2 regions of the Arthrobacter sp. TB 23 genome follow, and region 1 is predicted to be linked to the other one. Evidence: predicted binding sites of a transcription regulator. Region 1 holds the regulator's gene; the other holds the start of a gene.
What was found. The regulator HrcA, encoded in region 1, represses chaperone genes, less so after heat shock. The targets are predictions, from matches to a motif close to TTNGCACTCGNNNNNNNCGAGTGCNAA.

Region 1 (7,272 bases):
CCACGGGAGGAGAGGATGTTCATGGTGAGGACATCGGAGGGACTACTCACCGACTGATCCTTCAACATGGACACCAGCTGTTTGAGAACCTGGGGGTTGACGGTGGTGTTGTTGGCTGCGAGGGTGCGGATCTCGGAGATCAGACGTTCGGTGCGCGCGACGTCGACGGCCGGGCCCGTGATCGACAGCTCATTACCCCGGACGTGAAGATTGACCCCCACGAAAGTGCTCTCGATCAGCCTGAGCGCCTCATCGTTGGTTCCAAGCGCTTGAACCATTTGTTCCGTCGAATCGAAGTGGACCACCTTCGTGTCCAAGCCCACTGCGCTGATGCCAACTGAAGAATCGGTCATATAATCGGCCCTCGCGGCCTTCCATCTCTCCTTGAATCGGTTGGTGACGGCATACCGCCCCTTGACTAATCTTACGTTACGTCCCTGCCCGGCGGCCGTCCCCGGCCGCCGGATTCCGCCGTCGACGGAACCGGAGGTTTTACGGCGTCTCCGCGCGCCCAGGAAGCAGATGATCTCATCTGGGCAACGGCCCGGTTTCAATCCTGTCTCAGTCCGGCGACGACTTGGCTAAACCCCGTTCGGGGCCTGTTGCCATATGCGAAGCTGGAAACGTTGCTTTGAGTGCATTACTCGGCGGCGCACCAATCCGGCCGAGTGGTACAGCGAAAGGACAGGACGCGAATGGAGTGGTCCTTTCAACGCGATGCTGCCCGGCGCCGGCCTGGACGCGCTCTCTCGGTCACCGCGCTAATCGTCCTCGCTGGTCTGGGCCTGGGTGGCTGCACACCGGTCCCCGGCGATGATGCGACGGCCTCGCTTTCTGGACAACCAAACACGTCAGCTGGCCCAGCGTCGGCAGAGCACTCCGCAGTGACGGAATCCGCTACCCTGCGCAACCTGCTCCCCGTCTACTGGATGGGAGACAACGACGGAAGCATCCAGCTCTACCGGGAGTTCCTGGACGGCGGGAACGGTGGTGACCCAATCGCGGCGGCGGTCCAGGCGATGACCGCCAACTCACCAATCGATCCCGACTACTTTGGGTCGTGGTCCCCCGCCGAGTCTGTCAGCGCATCAATCTCCCCCGACAACGTTATTACGGTCGATATCTCGGCCGAGGCCTTCGATGCGCAGCTCGACCAGGGTGCCGCCTATCGTGCCATCCAGCAGCTCGTATACACAGCCACAGCGGCGGCGGCCAACGCGGGCCTGGTCTCGGGCGGTGACCCCAGCCGCGTCGTCGTCCTGGTGGACGGAGCGGCGGGGTTCAATGCTTTCGGCCACATCGAACTCGGTGGCCCGTTGCAGCGGGACTCGGCGTTGATGGCTCCGATCTGGATCATCGAACCCCAGCATGGGGCGGTCCGCGACCAGCCGACGATCACCGTGTCAGGCAGCGGAATGACGGAGAACGCGGTCCTGCACTGGCGGATCGACGAGGTGGTCGGCGATGAGCTGGAATCGTACCGCACTGGAACGGTGGGACTGGACGCCAGCGCCAGTTCCCCCGGACTCTTCGAGTTCACGATCGCCCTGGTGCCCGGTGAATACGAGATCAGCGTCTTCGACCGTCCGCAGGGCGTCCAGGAGAACCGTGAACTCGATACCGACACCAAGCGCGTCACGGTGCAGTAGGCAGCTGAGCCTCCTGCTTTCCTTCCCGGGGCTTGCTATTCCCGGGTGAGCACGGGACCTTATTCCCGGGTGAGCACGGAACTGAACCGGCTACCAGCGGCCCAGCAGTTGGCTCAGGACCGCAAGGGCGGCGGGTCCGGCGGTGGAGGAGCGCAGCACCTGGCCGCCGAGCCTGGCCGGATGCGCACCGTTCGACACGAACAGCTCCAGCTCCTGCCCGCTGATGCCCCCCTCGGGGCCGACCACCACTGCAATGCTGGTGGGCGGGGTGTCGGCCTGTGGCCCAACCAGTGCCCCAACCCCAGTTTCAGCGTCCTCGTGGAGGATCAGAGCGAGGTCCACGCCGGCAAGCCAGGCTGCCAGAGACCCGCTGTCGTGCAATGGCAGCACCTCGGGGAGGGTGGCACGCCGTGACTGTTTGGCGGCTCCCCACACCGTGGATTCCCATTTTCGCTGCCCTTTGAGCGCCTTGTCGGCGCGCCAACGGACAATACTTCGATCCGCCTGCCAGGGAATAACCGCATCGACGCCGAGTTCAGTGGCGGCCTCGACCGCCAGTTCATCCCGGTCCCCCTTGGCCAGTGCCTGCACCAGGATGAGACGGCAGGCGGGGGCCGGCTCGTCAATCACTGTTCGCACCTCGAGGGTGACTTCCTGCCCGGCGCTGGCCGTGACCACGCCGACGATTCTACGCCCGCGGCCGTCGGCGACGTCAATCGTCTCGCCGGCTGCCAGCCGTTTGACGGTCGCCGCGTGCCGGGCCTCGGCCCCGGTGAGGGTGAAACTGGCTCCGGGGAGGACAGCAGCCAGCGCCTCAGGGTCTCCGAAGTAGAGTGCGTTGCTCACCCCTAGAGATTACCCAACCGCTCCCGCAACTTCGCGAACACCCCTGAACCGCTGCTGGCCAGCTGACCCTCAACAAATTCCTCGCCGCGGAGTTCGGCAAGTTTGCGCAGCAGCTCTTCCTGCGCCTGGTCAACGTTGCGCGGAGTCTCGACGTTCAGGTGCACCTTGAGGTCACCACGCCCGTACCCGCGGAGGTGGGTTACGCCAAGTCCGCGAAGAGTCACGATCTCGCCCGACTGCGTGCCTGCTTTGATCCCCAGTTCCTGGTCGCCGTCGAAGGAGGCGAGGTTCACGGTGGTGCCCAGGGCGGCGGCGGTCATCGGCACGCTGAGGGTGACGTGGAGGTCGTCACCCTCACGGAGGAAGGAGGGATCCGGGTTAACCCGGATCTCCACATAGAGGTCGCCCTGCGGTCCGCCGGCCATACCGGCCTCGCCCTGGCCCCCCAGTTGAATGCGGGTGCCGGTCGACACGCCTGCGGGCACCTTGATGGTGAGGCTCCGACGGCTACGCACCCGACCGTCGCCGTTGCATTCGTTACAGGGGTTCGGGATGACTGTGCCGTACCCCTGGCAGGTGCCACACGTGGCACTGGTCATGACCTGGCCCAGAATGGACCGCACCGCACGCTGCACCTGACCCGACCCGCCGCAAATGTCGCAGGTTCGGGGGGAAGTGCCGGGCTGGCAGCAGGACCCGTCGCAGGTGGGACACACTGCTGCGGTATCGACGTCGATCTTTTTGTTGATCCCGAAGACTGCGTCGACCAGGTCGATCCGCACGGCGATCAGGGCGTCCTGGCCGCGACGGGTGCGCGACGGCGGGCCGCTGGCACCACCGCCACCGAAGAATGTTTCGAAGATGTCCTGGAAGGCGAAGCCCGGCCCTGCGTGTCCGCCGCCGAATCCGTTGTCGGTCCCGTTCTCGTTGCCGGTCGTGTCATACACGCGCCGTTTCTGCGGGTCCGAGAGCACCTCGTAGGCACGGGTGACCAATTTGAACTCTTCAGAGGCATCCGGCCCGGAGTTGACGTCCGGGTGCAGCTTTCGCGCGAGCTTGCGGTAGGCCTTCTTGATTTCCTCGCCGCTCGCATCGCGGTTCACACCGAGGACTTCATAGTGATTACTCACTCCTGCACTTCACTTCCTATGTCACTGACCGGTGCAGGGCTTGGTGCCCTGCCGGTATGGGGTCGACTGTTTCTACAACAAGTTCGCTGATGCGGTTACGTCAGGGTTAGTCCGTCAGGATCCGCGATAGGTACCGGGCTACCGCCCGCACCGCCGACATCGACGTCGGGTAGTCCATTCGGGTTGGCCCAAGGACTCCTACCTTGGCCAACGAGTCGGGACCGTATCCGGTGGCAATCACCGAGGCTTCAGCGAGGCCGCCGTGCGGGTTCTCCCGGCCGATCCGCACCGAGACGCCAAACGCATCCTGCTTCATTTCGGAAAGCAGGCGAAGCATTACTACCTGCTCCTCCAGGGCCTCGAGCACCGGCCCGATGCTCAGAGGAAAGTCTACGGTGGATCGGGCCAGGTTGGCTGTACCAGCCATCACAATCCGGTCATCCCGGTTGATGCCAGCCAACTGTTCGAGCGCCCGCGCCAGCACGGTGCCCGCCCTGCGCTGCTGGAACGACAGGGCTCCCACGGCGAGTGCGAGTTCCTGCGGAAGGGACGCCAGCTTGGTGCCGGCGACGGAACCGAGGAAGTGCTGCCGAAGCTCGGCGAGGGATGATTCGGGCACCGGTTCGGGCAGCGGGACAACCCGCTGCTGGACTGTTCCGTTGGTCGCTATGAGCACCACCAGAACCTGGTTGGGCGCCAGTAGGACGAACTCCAGGTGCCGGACGGCTGCGCTACCCAGATGTGGGTATTGGACCACCGCCACCTGATTGGTCAGGTGGGAGAGCAGCCGCACTGTCCGGTCCATGACGTCGTCGAGATCCTCTGCCTCCTCCAGGAGCGCCTGGATGGCGCGCTTTTCGGCAGCAGACAGAGGCTTGACCTCGGAAATCTGGTCGACGAACAGTCGGTAGCCCTTGTCGGTGGGGATGCGACCCGAGCTGGTGTGGGGCGCGGTGATCAGCCCCTCTTCTTCCAGGACAGCCATATCATTACGGATGGTGGCCGATGATACCCCCAGCTGATGCCGCTCCACGAGTGCTTTGGAGCCCACAGGCTCGCGGGAATGCACATAGTCCTCGACGATGGCACGCAACACTTCGAGTCTGCGTGGTTCGCTCACTTTTCACCTCCGCACACGTTTACTGTCTCTTCCGGCAGATCTGGCACTCGACACGCCCAAGTGCCAAGTCTAGTACGTTCGAAGGGATTGTTAGCATTGAAAATCCCTGGCCGGACCGTCCAGCGGCGAGTCGGGAAGTGAGCAACAATTTTGTCCAGTTATGAATGGGGCGCCCAGGACATCTCAGCCCCCCGCCAGGTTTCCCTGCCAAAGGTTCCGGTCAGCCGGGGCCTGGTTCTGGAGGATGTGCGGAGCGGGTACGTTGGCGCGGTGGTCCGGGTGGAGAAATCTGGTGGCATGCACGTCATGGTGCTCGAGGACCGGCGCGGCAGACTCAAGACTTTCCCGCTCGGGTTCGGGTTCCACGTCGACGGCGGGCCCGTTGAGGTGGTGGCACCCGCGCTGGCACCACCAGCGCCAGCCCGCAAGGTGACGGCGTCGGGATCGGTCAAAGTGGAGGGCGCCCGCGCGAGGACCGCCCGGGCCAGCAGGATCTGGGTGGAGGGACAGCACGATGCTGAGCTGATCGAAAAAGTGTGGGGCGACGATCTGCGTCTTGAGGGGATCGTCGTCGAGCCGCTGCACGGCGTTGACGACCTTGCCGGGATGATCCGCACCTTTAGTCCTGGACCGAACCGCCGGCTCGGTATCCTCGTCGACCATCTGGTAGCGGGGTCGAAGGAACAGCGCATCGCCCAGGAAGCCATGAAGGTTCCGGGAGCCGCCGCCAACGTCCTGGTGGTGGGACACCCGTATGTCGATGTGTGGCAGGCAATCAAGCCGGCGGCCGTCGGGCTCACCGCGTGGCCGGTGGTACCACGGGGCCAGGACTGGAAGACCGGAATACTCGCCGGTCTCGGCTGGCCGAACGCCGACAAGGCAGCGGTGGCACATGGCTGGAAGCGGTTGCTGGGGTGCGTCAATAGTTACTCCGACCTTGAGCCGTCGCTGCTCGGGCGGGTCGAAGAAGTGATCGATTTTTTGACCCCTCCCGGAGATTTCGACGCGACAATTTAAGCCCCAGTGCACGTTTGCTGGCGACGAAGTATCCTAGATAGGAAGGCTCCTGATCAAGGCTGCCCCGAAGCAATAGAGGATGTTCAGTTGTCTAACCCCGCCGACCAGCACGGAAACCACGGATCCGAGGACGGCCACGGCCAGCCCCGATCCGCTTTTGAGGGTGCCCCGGCGAATGCCTTGCCTCTGACCGCGACGGAAGACCGGCAGTGGGCAACCCTGTCGCACTTCGGGGGAATCCTCGGTTTCATTCCGTCGCTGCTCATCCTGCTGATTTTCAAGAACCGGGGACCTTTCACCGCCCAGGAAGCGCGGGAGGCGTTCAACTTCACCTTCCCGCCGACGGTGTTGGCGTTCGTGGCCTGGCTGCTCTCCCTCTTGCCAGCGGTCGGCGGCATGTTCGCCGTCGTCAACGCCCTGATCTGGGTGGCAATCGCCGTATCCTCGGTCATTGCCGGGATCCAGGTCAACCGTGGCCGCCCCTACCGGTACGCGTTCAACCTGCGGCTCTTCCGTTAGGAACCTAGTCGGGTAGTAGCCTGCGGACGACCGCGTCGGCGAGCAACCGGCCCTTGCCAGTGAGCGTGATCGTTCCGGCGAAGGCCTCCGCTGCAACGATCAGTTCATCAGCAATCAATCCGGCGACGGCGAGCCGCCCCCCTGGGTGCAGCACCCGGGTTGGTAGACCCTCGCGCAGCCTGGCGCGAAGCATCACGTCCTCGGTGTAGCGGGTCTCCGCGTCCAGGATTTCGCGGCCAGCGGCCGGTGACACTCCGGTTGAGAGGCGCTGGGCGTAGGCGGTCGGGTGCTTCACATTCCACCAGCGCACACCGCCCAGATGCGAGTGCGCGCCGGGACCAGCTCCCCACCAGTCGTCGCCACGCCAGTAGGCAAGATTATGCCTGCACTCGTCCGCAGGTGTGCGGGCCCAGTTGCTTACCTCGTACCATCCGAGTCCGGCGGCTGCCATCGCGCGTTCGGCCAGGGCGTACTTCTCGGCGTGATCGTCGTCGTCGATGTCGGGCACCTCGCCACGGCGGATCCGGGCCGCAAGTTTGGTGCCGTCCTCGATGATCAGTGCGTAGGCAGAGACGTGGTCCGGACCGTAGGACAGCGCCGCGTCAAGGGTCTGCTGCCAGTCGGCTGCGGACTCCCCCGGGGTGCCGTAGATCAGGTCAAGGCTGACGCGCAGCCCGGCTTCCCGCGCCCATTGCACGGCCAGTGGCACCCGTTCGGGCGCATGGGTGCGGTCCAGTACCTTCAGCACGTGCGGAACAGCCGACTGCATCCCGAACGACACCCTGGTGAAACCCGCCTGCGCCAGCACCGCAAGTGACTCGGGCGTGACCGAATCGGGGTTGGCCTCCGTGGTGACTTCAGCGCCTGGCGCGAGCCCCCAGTGCCCGACGGCGGTGCGCAGCACCGTCGCCAGATCGGCTGCGGGGAGGAGGGTGGGAGTGCCGCCGCCGAAGAACACTGTCGATAGCTGGCGTGGCGCGGTGCCGGAAGC
Region 2 (7,650 bases), on a different contig from region 1:
CAAGGGTGGCATCGGGTCCGATGGTGACCGGATGAGCGATCATGCCGGACTCGCTGCGCTTGACCCGGTCCACCTGCTCCGCCTGGTCCTGGATCGACAGGTTCCGGTGGATCACGCCGAGGCCGCCCTGGCGGGCCATTGCCACGGCCATGCGTGCCTCGGTGACGGTGTCCATTGCCGAGGACAACAGCGGGGTTTGAACGGTGATGCGCTTGGAAACGCGCGAACTGGTGTCAGCCTCGGACGGGATCACATCGGTGAGGCCGGGCAGGAGCAGGACGTCGTCGTACGTCAGGCCAACGAATCCGAATGGGTCATGGGTTTCGTTGCGCTGGGACGGCTGGGTCACTGCGTCGCCTCTTTCTCAGATGGTCTGTGGGTAGAAGCTGGCCGAGGGATATTCGAATTGCCAGACTCTCATCCTAAAACGATTGCCGGGTGCACCCTATTCCGGGAGCGTGCGATTCGACACAGCCCGGATCGATCAGGAATGGAGCAGAGCATCAATCTGGTGGGTTATCACTCGGTAGTAGGAGCTGGAGTGGATAGGGAGAACTGCCCACCAGATGGCAGCACCCCCGGTCCGAGGACCGGGGGTGCTGTCAGGTCTGTCTAGCCCTTGAGGGGACTAGTGGCTGTGACCTTCTTCGTCGTCGCTCTCTGGCTTCTCGACCACAAGTGTTTCGGTGGTGAGAATCAGGGCCGCGATCGAGGCCGCGTTCCGGAGTGCTGAACGGGTCACCTTGACGGGGTCGATGATGCCGGCGTCGATGAGGTTCTCGTAGTCACCGGTGACAGCGTTGAAGCCGTGTCCGGGCTCGAGTTCCTCGACGCGGTGCACCACAACGTAGCCTTCGTGGCCAGCGTTCTCAGCGATCCAGCGCAGTGGCTGGGCCAAGGCGCGTCGCACCAGGTTGATTGCGGTTGCGGCGTCGCCTTCGAGGGCGAGTACCGAGGCGTCAGTGTCCAGCGCCTTCGAGGCGTGGATCAGTGCGGCGCCGCCGCCGGCAACAATGCCCTCATCGAGAGCTGCACGTGTCGCTGACACGGCGTCCTCAATGCGGTGCTTCTTTTCCTTGAGCTCAACCTCGGTGGCTGCGCCAACCTTGATGACTCCGATGCCGCCGGCCAGCTTGGCCAGGCGTTCCTGAAGCTTCTCGCGGTCCCAATCAGAATCGGTGCGCTCAACCTCGGCACGGATCTGGGCTACGCGGTCCGCAACATCGGACTCGCTGCCGATGCCGTCAACGATCGTGGTGGTGTCCTTGGTAACGGTGATCCGGCGAGCGGAACCCAGCACCTCAAGGCCTACCTGGTCCAGCTTGAGGCCGAGGTCCGGTGAAACAACCTGGGCACCGGTCAGCGTGGCGATGTCCTGCAGCATTGCCTTGCGACGGTCGCCGAAGCCTGGCGCCTTGACGGCAACCACGTTCAGGGTGCCGCGGATCTTGTTGACTACCAGGGTGGACAACGCTTCGCCGTCAATATCCTCAGCAATGATGAAGAGGGGCTTGCCGGCCTGCAGCGCCTTCTCCAGCAGCGGCAGGAATTCCTGCAGCGAGGAGATTTTGCCGGAGTTGATCAGGATCAGTGCGTCTTCGAGCACTGCTTCCTGGCGTTCGGCGTCGGTGATGAAGTAGGGGCTGAGGAAGCCCTTGTCGAACTGCATGCCCTCGGTGAGCACGAGTTCGGTCTGGGTGCTGGAGGACTCCTCGATGGTGATAACGCCATCCTTGCCGACCTTCTCGAAGGCTTCAGCGATGAGCTCGCCGACCTCTGAGCTCTGGGCGGAGATGGAGGCGACGCTGGCGGTCTGCTGACCGACAACTTCGCGGGCATTCTCGAGCAGGCGGGCAGCAACGGCCTCGATGGAGACCTCAATGCCACGCTTCAGCTGCGATGGGGCAGCGCCGGCTGCGACATTCCGCAGGCCTTCGGTGACCAGTGCCTGTGCCAGCACCGTCGCGGTGGTGGTGCCGTCACCGGCGATGTCGTTGGTCTTGGTGGCCACTTCCTTGGCGAACTGAGCACCAAGGTTCTCGAACGGATCGTCCAGTTCGATTTCGCGGGCGATGGTCACGCCGTCGTTGGTGATGGTGGGGGCGCCCCACTTCTTGTCCAGCACGACGTTGCGGCCGCGGGGGCCGAGCGTCACCTTGACGGTGTCAGCCAACTTGTTGACTCCCGCTTCCAGTGCGCGGCGTGCAGCGTCGTCAAACTTCAACTGCTTTGCCATGATGTGTTCCTCTTCCATTGTGCAAATACTGCTTGTGAAAAACCTGGTGGTTCTTGGTACGTATTCACGCACCGACGAGAGAACCCCGGCCTGTGTGGCCGGGGTTCTCTCGAGTGAAAACTACTTAACGACGATCGCCAGAACGTCGCGGGCTGAGAGTACGAGGTACTCTGCGCCGGCGTGCTTGACTTCGGTTCCGCCGTACTTCGAGTAGATGACAATGTCGCCTTCGGCTACATCTACAGGCACGCGGTTTCCGTTATCGTCAACGCGGCCTGGGCCTACTGCAACAACTTCGCCCTCCTGGGGCTTTTCCTTGGCAGTATCCGGGATTACCAGACCCGAGGCAGTGGTCTGCTCGGCTTCCAGTGGGCGGACAACAATACGATCCTCAAGAGGCTTAATAGAGACCGGCACGCGGACCTCTCCTTCGCTTGGGTGACAAATGGAATTAAGGCCTTCGGATGGCGCTGACCGTCGTCGCGGTGCCGGCTCACGCTTCCCTGAAGGAGTTAGCACCCTCATGGTGAGAGTGCCAAGTCTGACTTTATGCATTGGTTAGCACTCGGTCAAGGCGAGTGCCAGATTGCGCTGCCAGCGCAGCCCGGTTTCCGACCGGTTTATCCCAGGGATTCGTTTCCAGGGGTGCAGCGGCCAGGCCAGCGACTACTGCAGCGAAGGCCGCCACGTGGACCCACTGGTTGAGCCCCCGCCGCAGCAGCAAGCCCCCGACCACAGCGAGTCCGGGCTGCCACTGAGCAACTGTGCTGCATCCGTGCTCCGACCGCGCTTCGACGCCGTTAGACTCCGCCCAGTAGACTGGGGAACTGGCCAGCAATGGCATTCCCACCACTTTCGAAAGCAGTTTCGTGACCCAGCAGGTACAGGCCTCCACCCAGCGCCACACTGGCATCGCCCAGGAGGCGTCCCGCCGTCGTACATTCGCCGTCATTTCTCACCCCGATGCCGGCAAATCGACCCTGACCGAAGCCTTGGCCCTTCACGCCCGCGTGATCGGCACGGCCGGTGCCACCAACGGCAAGGAGAACCGCCGGGAGACTGTATCCGACTGGATGCAGATGGAGAAGGACCGCGGCATTTCCATCAGCTCCACGGCGCTGCAGTTCTCCTACCGGGACACGGTCATCAACCTGCTGGACACCCCCGGCCACTCGGACTTCTCTGAGGACACGTACCGGGTGCTGGCCGCAGTGGACTGCGCGGTCATGCTGATCGACGCGGCAAAGGGCCTTGAGACCCAGACCATGAAGCTGTTCGAGGTCTGTCGGCAACGCAACATTCCCATCATCACGGTGATCAACAAATGGGACCGACCCGGGCTGGATGCTTTGGCACTCATGGACGAAATCACCGAGCGCACCGGGCTGATTCCGATGCCGCTGACCTGGGCCGTGGGTTTCGCCGGCGACTTCCGCGGCGTGTGGGACCTCAAGCGTGACGAGTTTGTTCGTTTCACCCGCAAGAACGCCGGTGCTTCCCTTGCCGTCGAAGAGCACCTGAGCCCAGCCGAAGCCTTGGCACAGGAGGGCGACGCCTGGACGGACGCCCTCGACGAAGCGTCGCTGGTCATCGAGTCGAACCAGCCGTTCGATCTGGAAAGCTTCCACGCCGGTACGGGCACCCCGGTGTTGTTCTCGTCAGCAGTTCTGAACTTTGGCGTCCAGCACATCCTGGACGCCCTGGTCGACCTGGCACCAGCCGCCGGTCCCCGCAAGGACGTCGACGGCAACCCCCGTCCGGTCGATGCTCCTTTCTCGGGATTTGTCTTCAAGGTCCAGGCCGGCATGAACCGCGCGCACCGCGACCACGTCGCATTCATCAGGGTCTGCTCCGGCGTGTTTGAACGCGGCATGGTGGTCACCCACGCCAACTCCGGCAAGACCTTCGCCACCAAGTACGCCCAGCAGCTCTTCGGCCGTGAACGAGAGGTGATTGACGAGGCCTGGCCGGGCGACGTCGTCGGGCTCGTCAATGCATCGGCGCTGCGGATGGGCGACAGCCTCTATATCGAGGAGCCGGTGGAGTTTCCGCCGATTCCCCTGTTCAGCCCCGAGCACTTCCGGGTGGCCAGATCCAAGGATGCCGGCCGCTTCAAGCAGTTCCGGCGCGGGATTGAACAGCTGGGCCATGAGGGAATCATTCAGGTGCTGCGCTCGGATCTTCGTGGCGATCAGGCACCGGTGCTGGCCGCCGTCGGGCCGATGCAGTTCGAGGTGGTGGCCGACCGGATGGAGCACGATTTCGGCGCACCGATGCGAATGGAGCCGCTCCCCTATTCGCTGGCCCGGCTCACCACCCACGACGCGCAGGCAGCCCTCAGCGCTATCCGTGGCACAGAGGTGCTGGTCCGGTCCGACGGCGAGTATCTGGCCCTGTTCAACGACATCTGGGCGCTGCGTCGGGTCGAGAAGAATTCCCCCGAGATATCGCTGAGCACCATCGGCACCGATGCCGGGGACGCCCGAGGCTACTGAGATGGCCTCCGACGCCGCGACTGACCTGATCGCGCCGCTCCTGACCCCTGCGGGCTGGGAACTGTTGAACTCCCTGGCTCCGTACAACGAAGCCGACACGATGCGCCTGAGCACCTCGCTGCGCCGGGCAGGGCACGACCCGGTGGTCATCTCGGCCGCTCTGACCCAGTCCCGGTTGCGATCCAAGGCGGAAACGAAGTTTGGGCCGTTCGCAGCCCGCATGCTGTTCACCGCCGCCGGTCTGGAACAGGCCACCCGCCTCGGTGTGGCTGCCCATCATGCTGAACGCTTTGTCACGGCTGGCCTCGAACGGGTCGCCGACCTGGGCTGCGGGATTGGTGCTGACGCGATCGCCCTGGCCAGCCTGGACCGCCGGGTCACTGCCGTGGAGATCGACGAGACGACCGCCGCCGCCGCAACCATGAACTTGATGCCCTGGCCCAATGCGACTGTGGTGGGTGGCGATGCGGAGTCGTTCGACCTCACCGGGTACGACGGCGTCTGGCTGGACCCCGCCCGCCGCACCACCAGCACCTCGGGCACCACCCGGATCTTTGACCCGGAGGCATTTTCCCCTCCCCTGTCCTTCGTCGAGCGGCTCGCCGACGAAGGGACCCCAGTCGGGGTGAAGCTAGGCCCGGGCATCCCCCACGAGGCGGTGCCCGCCGGGTGCGAGGCGCAGTGGGTGTCCGTCGATGGGGACGTCACCGAGGTGTCACTCTGGTTCAACTCCCTGAAGCGCCCCGACGTGCGCCGTTCCGCGCTGGTGATTAGCTCCCACGGTGCCGCGGAGCTCACCAGTGCAGCCGATTTCGACGACGGAACCCGCCCGCCGATCGGCGCCCCCGAAGGGTACCTGTACGAGCCGGACGGCGCGGTGATCCGCGCCGGGCTGGTGGCGGACGTCGCACGTCAACTGGATGGCCACCTGCTGGATCCGCGGATCGCGTACATCTGCGCCCCGAACCTGCAGGAAACTCCGTTCGCCCGCGCCTACAAGGTGTTGAGCGTGATGCCGTATAACGTCAAGGCCCTCCGGACGTGGGTCCGTGAGAACGGCATCGGCGTGCTGGACATCAAGAAACGCGGCACCTCGGTGACCCCCGAAGAACTTCGCAAGCAGCTCCTCGCCGGGTCGGGGAAGGCCCGTAAATCCGCCGGGAAAAAGAAGGCCACGCTGGTCCTCACCCGGATCGGTGAGGATCGGGTGGCGATCGTCGTCGAGCCCGTCACCGCCTGACGGCGTCAGCTGCTCCCGCGTAGCCACTCGCCGTCGTCGGCGTCGGCGTCGTCGTCGCCGGAAAGTGTCGGTGGCGGGTGGAAGAGTCTGCTCATGGAAGCAAAAACCCCACGGATAGATGTCATTCTGCGTTCGTTCCTGGCGGACGAAAGTGCGGGCCGCAGTCATGTCGTCGGCGCGCGGTACTACCGGGTGATGGCCCACCTGTGCCATTACCTTGAGTCAGTGGACGCTACGGTGCTGCTAGGGCCGGAATCCGGAATCATTCTCGCTGCCGAACGTGAGTTTCAACCGAACGGTGCCTTCCTGCGGCTGTTCGACGCCCACGATCTGATCTACTGCCTGCCGGGTTTTCTCGACAGCCGGTGGCTGATGACCAATCCCAGCGATGCGCGCACTCAGGTCAGTCTGACGGACCGGCTGCTGCGCTGGGTGCGGCGGCGCTATCGGGAAGACATATATTACTGCGCTGGCGGGATCCGCCAGTGTACCGAGGCAATCAGACAGGCCCGACGACGGCTGCGGGGGTAACGCCCGGCTGCCTAGGCCGATCCCCGCCACATCACTGACGTCTCCAGCACTTCCGCTGGGCTCGGCAACCCTCTGATCTGGGCCAGCACCAGTTCCGCCGCCCGTTTACCCAGCAGATCCGCCGGTTGCCTGACCGTTGACAGCTGTGGCCGGCACCGCAGCGCCCAGCTACTGTCGTCGAACCCGACAATCCCCACGTCCTCCGGGACCTGACGGCCACTTTCCTGCAGGGCCGTCATCGCCCCGGCGGCCACAGCATCGGATGCCGCGAAGACGCCGTCGAGGTCGGGGCGACGCCTGAGCAACTCCTGCATTCCCTCCAGCCCAAACCCATACGTGTACAGCGGGTACTCCACCACCAGCCCTGGATCAAACAAATCCCCCATCGCGGCCTTGAACCCGGCCAGCCGGTCCTGGCCGGAGTCACGGTCAAGCGCGCACGCGATCATGGCCACCCGGGTACGTCCAGTGCCCAACAGTCGGGCGGTGATGGCTTCGGCTGCCGCTGCGTTATCGATAGCAACATACGGAATATCCGGGATCCCCGGTGGGTGGCCGACGAAGGCCGCAGGCACACCGAGATTCTTGACCGCCAAGGCAATCGGATCGGACGCCCGCGCGGACACGATCACCGCGCCGTCCACCAAGCCACCCTGAAGATAGTCGGCAACCCTGCGGCTATCGCGTTCGGAGTCGATGATGAGCGACACCAGCTGGTAGTCCGCGGCTGACAATACCGCGTTGGCGCCCAGCAGAATCGACCCGATGTTGGGGTCTTCAAACAACAGCGAGTGAGGTTCGTGAATGATTAGTCCGATGGCCCCGGACTCCTGCCGGACCAGATTCCTGGCCACCGAGTTACGCACATATCCGACCCGCAGGATCGCTTCTTCCACGGCCAGTTTCGCATCCTCGGACACATAGCGTTCCCCGTTGACAACCCGCGACACCGTCCCACGGGACAGCCCGGCAGCCGACGCAACATCATTGATGGTTGCCCTGCGGATGCGCGTGCGCGTTGACTCCATACCTGTACCTTAGCCGAGCCGCTGCCTGCGGCCGTGGCCTGCCCCAGGCTCGCATCGCACCCGCGGCCAAATGATTTCGTTGACAAGCAAATGTGACGTGCCTTACTCTGGGAACGTTCA

Region 2: the regulator HrcA is predicted to act here: its motif matches at 2,795-2,821, upstream of groES (co-chaperone GroES).

The regions. Positions count from the first base shown of each region.
Region 1 covers NZ_ALPM01000063.1:100,735-108,006, forward strand. Annotated here, with positions in the region: partial or broken gene B384_RS18400 (PhoH family protein) at 1-353, opposite strand, end outside; gene B384_RS0108925 (GerMN domain-containing protein) at 696-1,649, shown strand; gene B384_RS0108930 (16S rRNA (uracil(1498)-N(3))-methyltransferase) at 1,740-2,495, opposite strand; gene dnaJ (molecular chaperone DnaJ) at 2,498-3,625, opposite strand; gene hrcA (heat-inducible transcriptional repressor HrcA) at 3,732-4,745, opposite strand; gene B384_RS0108945 (DUF3097 family protein) at 4,896-5,762, shown strand; gene B384_RS0108950 (DUF4870 domain-containing protein) at 5,850-6,281, shown strand; gene hemW (radical SAM family heme chaperone HemW) at 6,286-7,272, opposite strand, start outside.
Region 2 covers NZ_ALPM01000021.1:101,886-109,535, reverse strand. Annotated here, with positions in the region: gene guaB (IMP dehydrogenase) at 1-349, opposite strand, end outside; gene groL (chaperonin GroEL) at 629-2,236, opposite strand; gene groES (co-chaperone GroES) at 2,357-2,653, opposite strand; gene B384_RS0102500 (peptide chain release factor 3) at 3,106-4,731, shown strand; gene B384_RS0102495 (class I SAM-dependent methyltransferase) at 4,733-5,971, shown strand; gene B384_RS0102490 (hypothetical protein) at 6,065-6,502, shown strand; gene B384_RS0102485 (LacI family DNA-binding transcriptional regulator) at 6,514-7,530, opposite strand.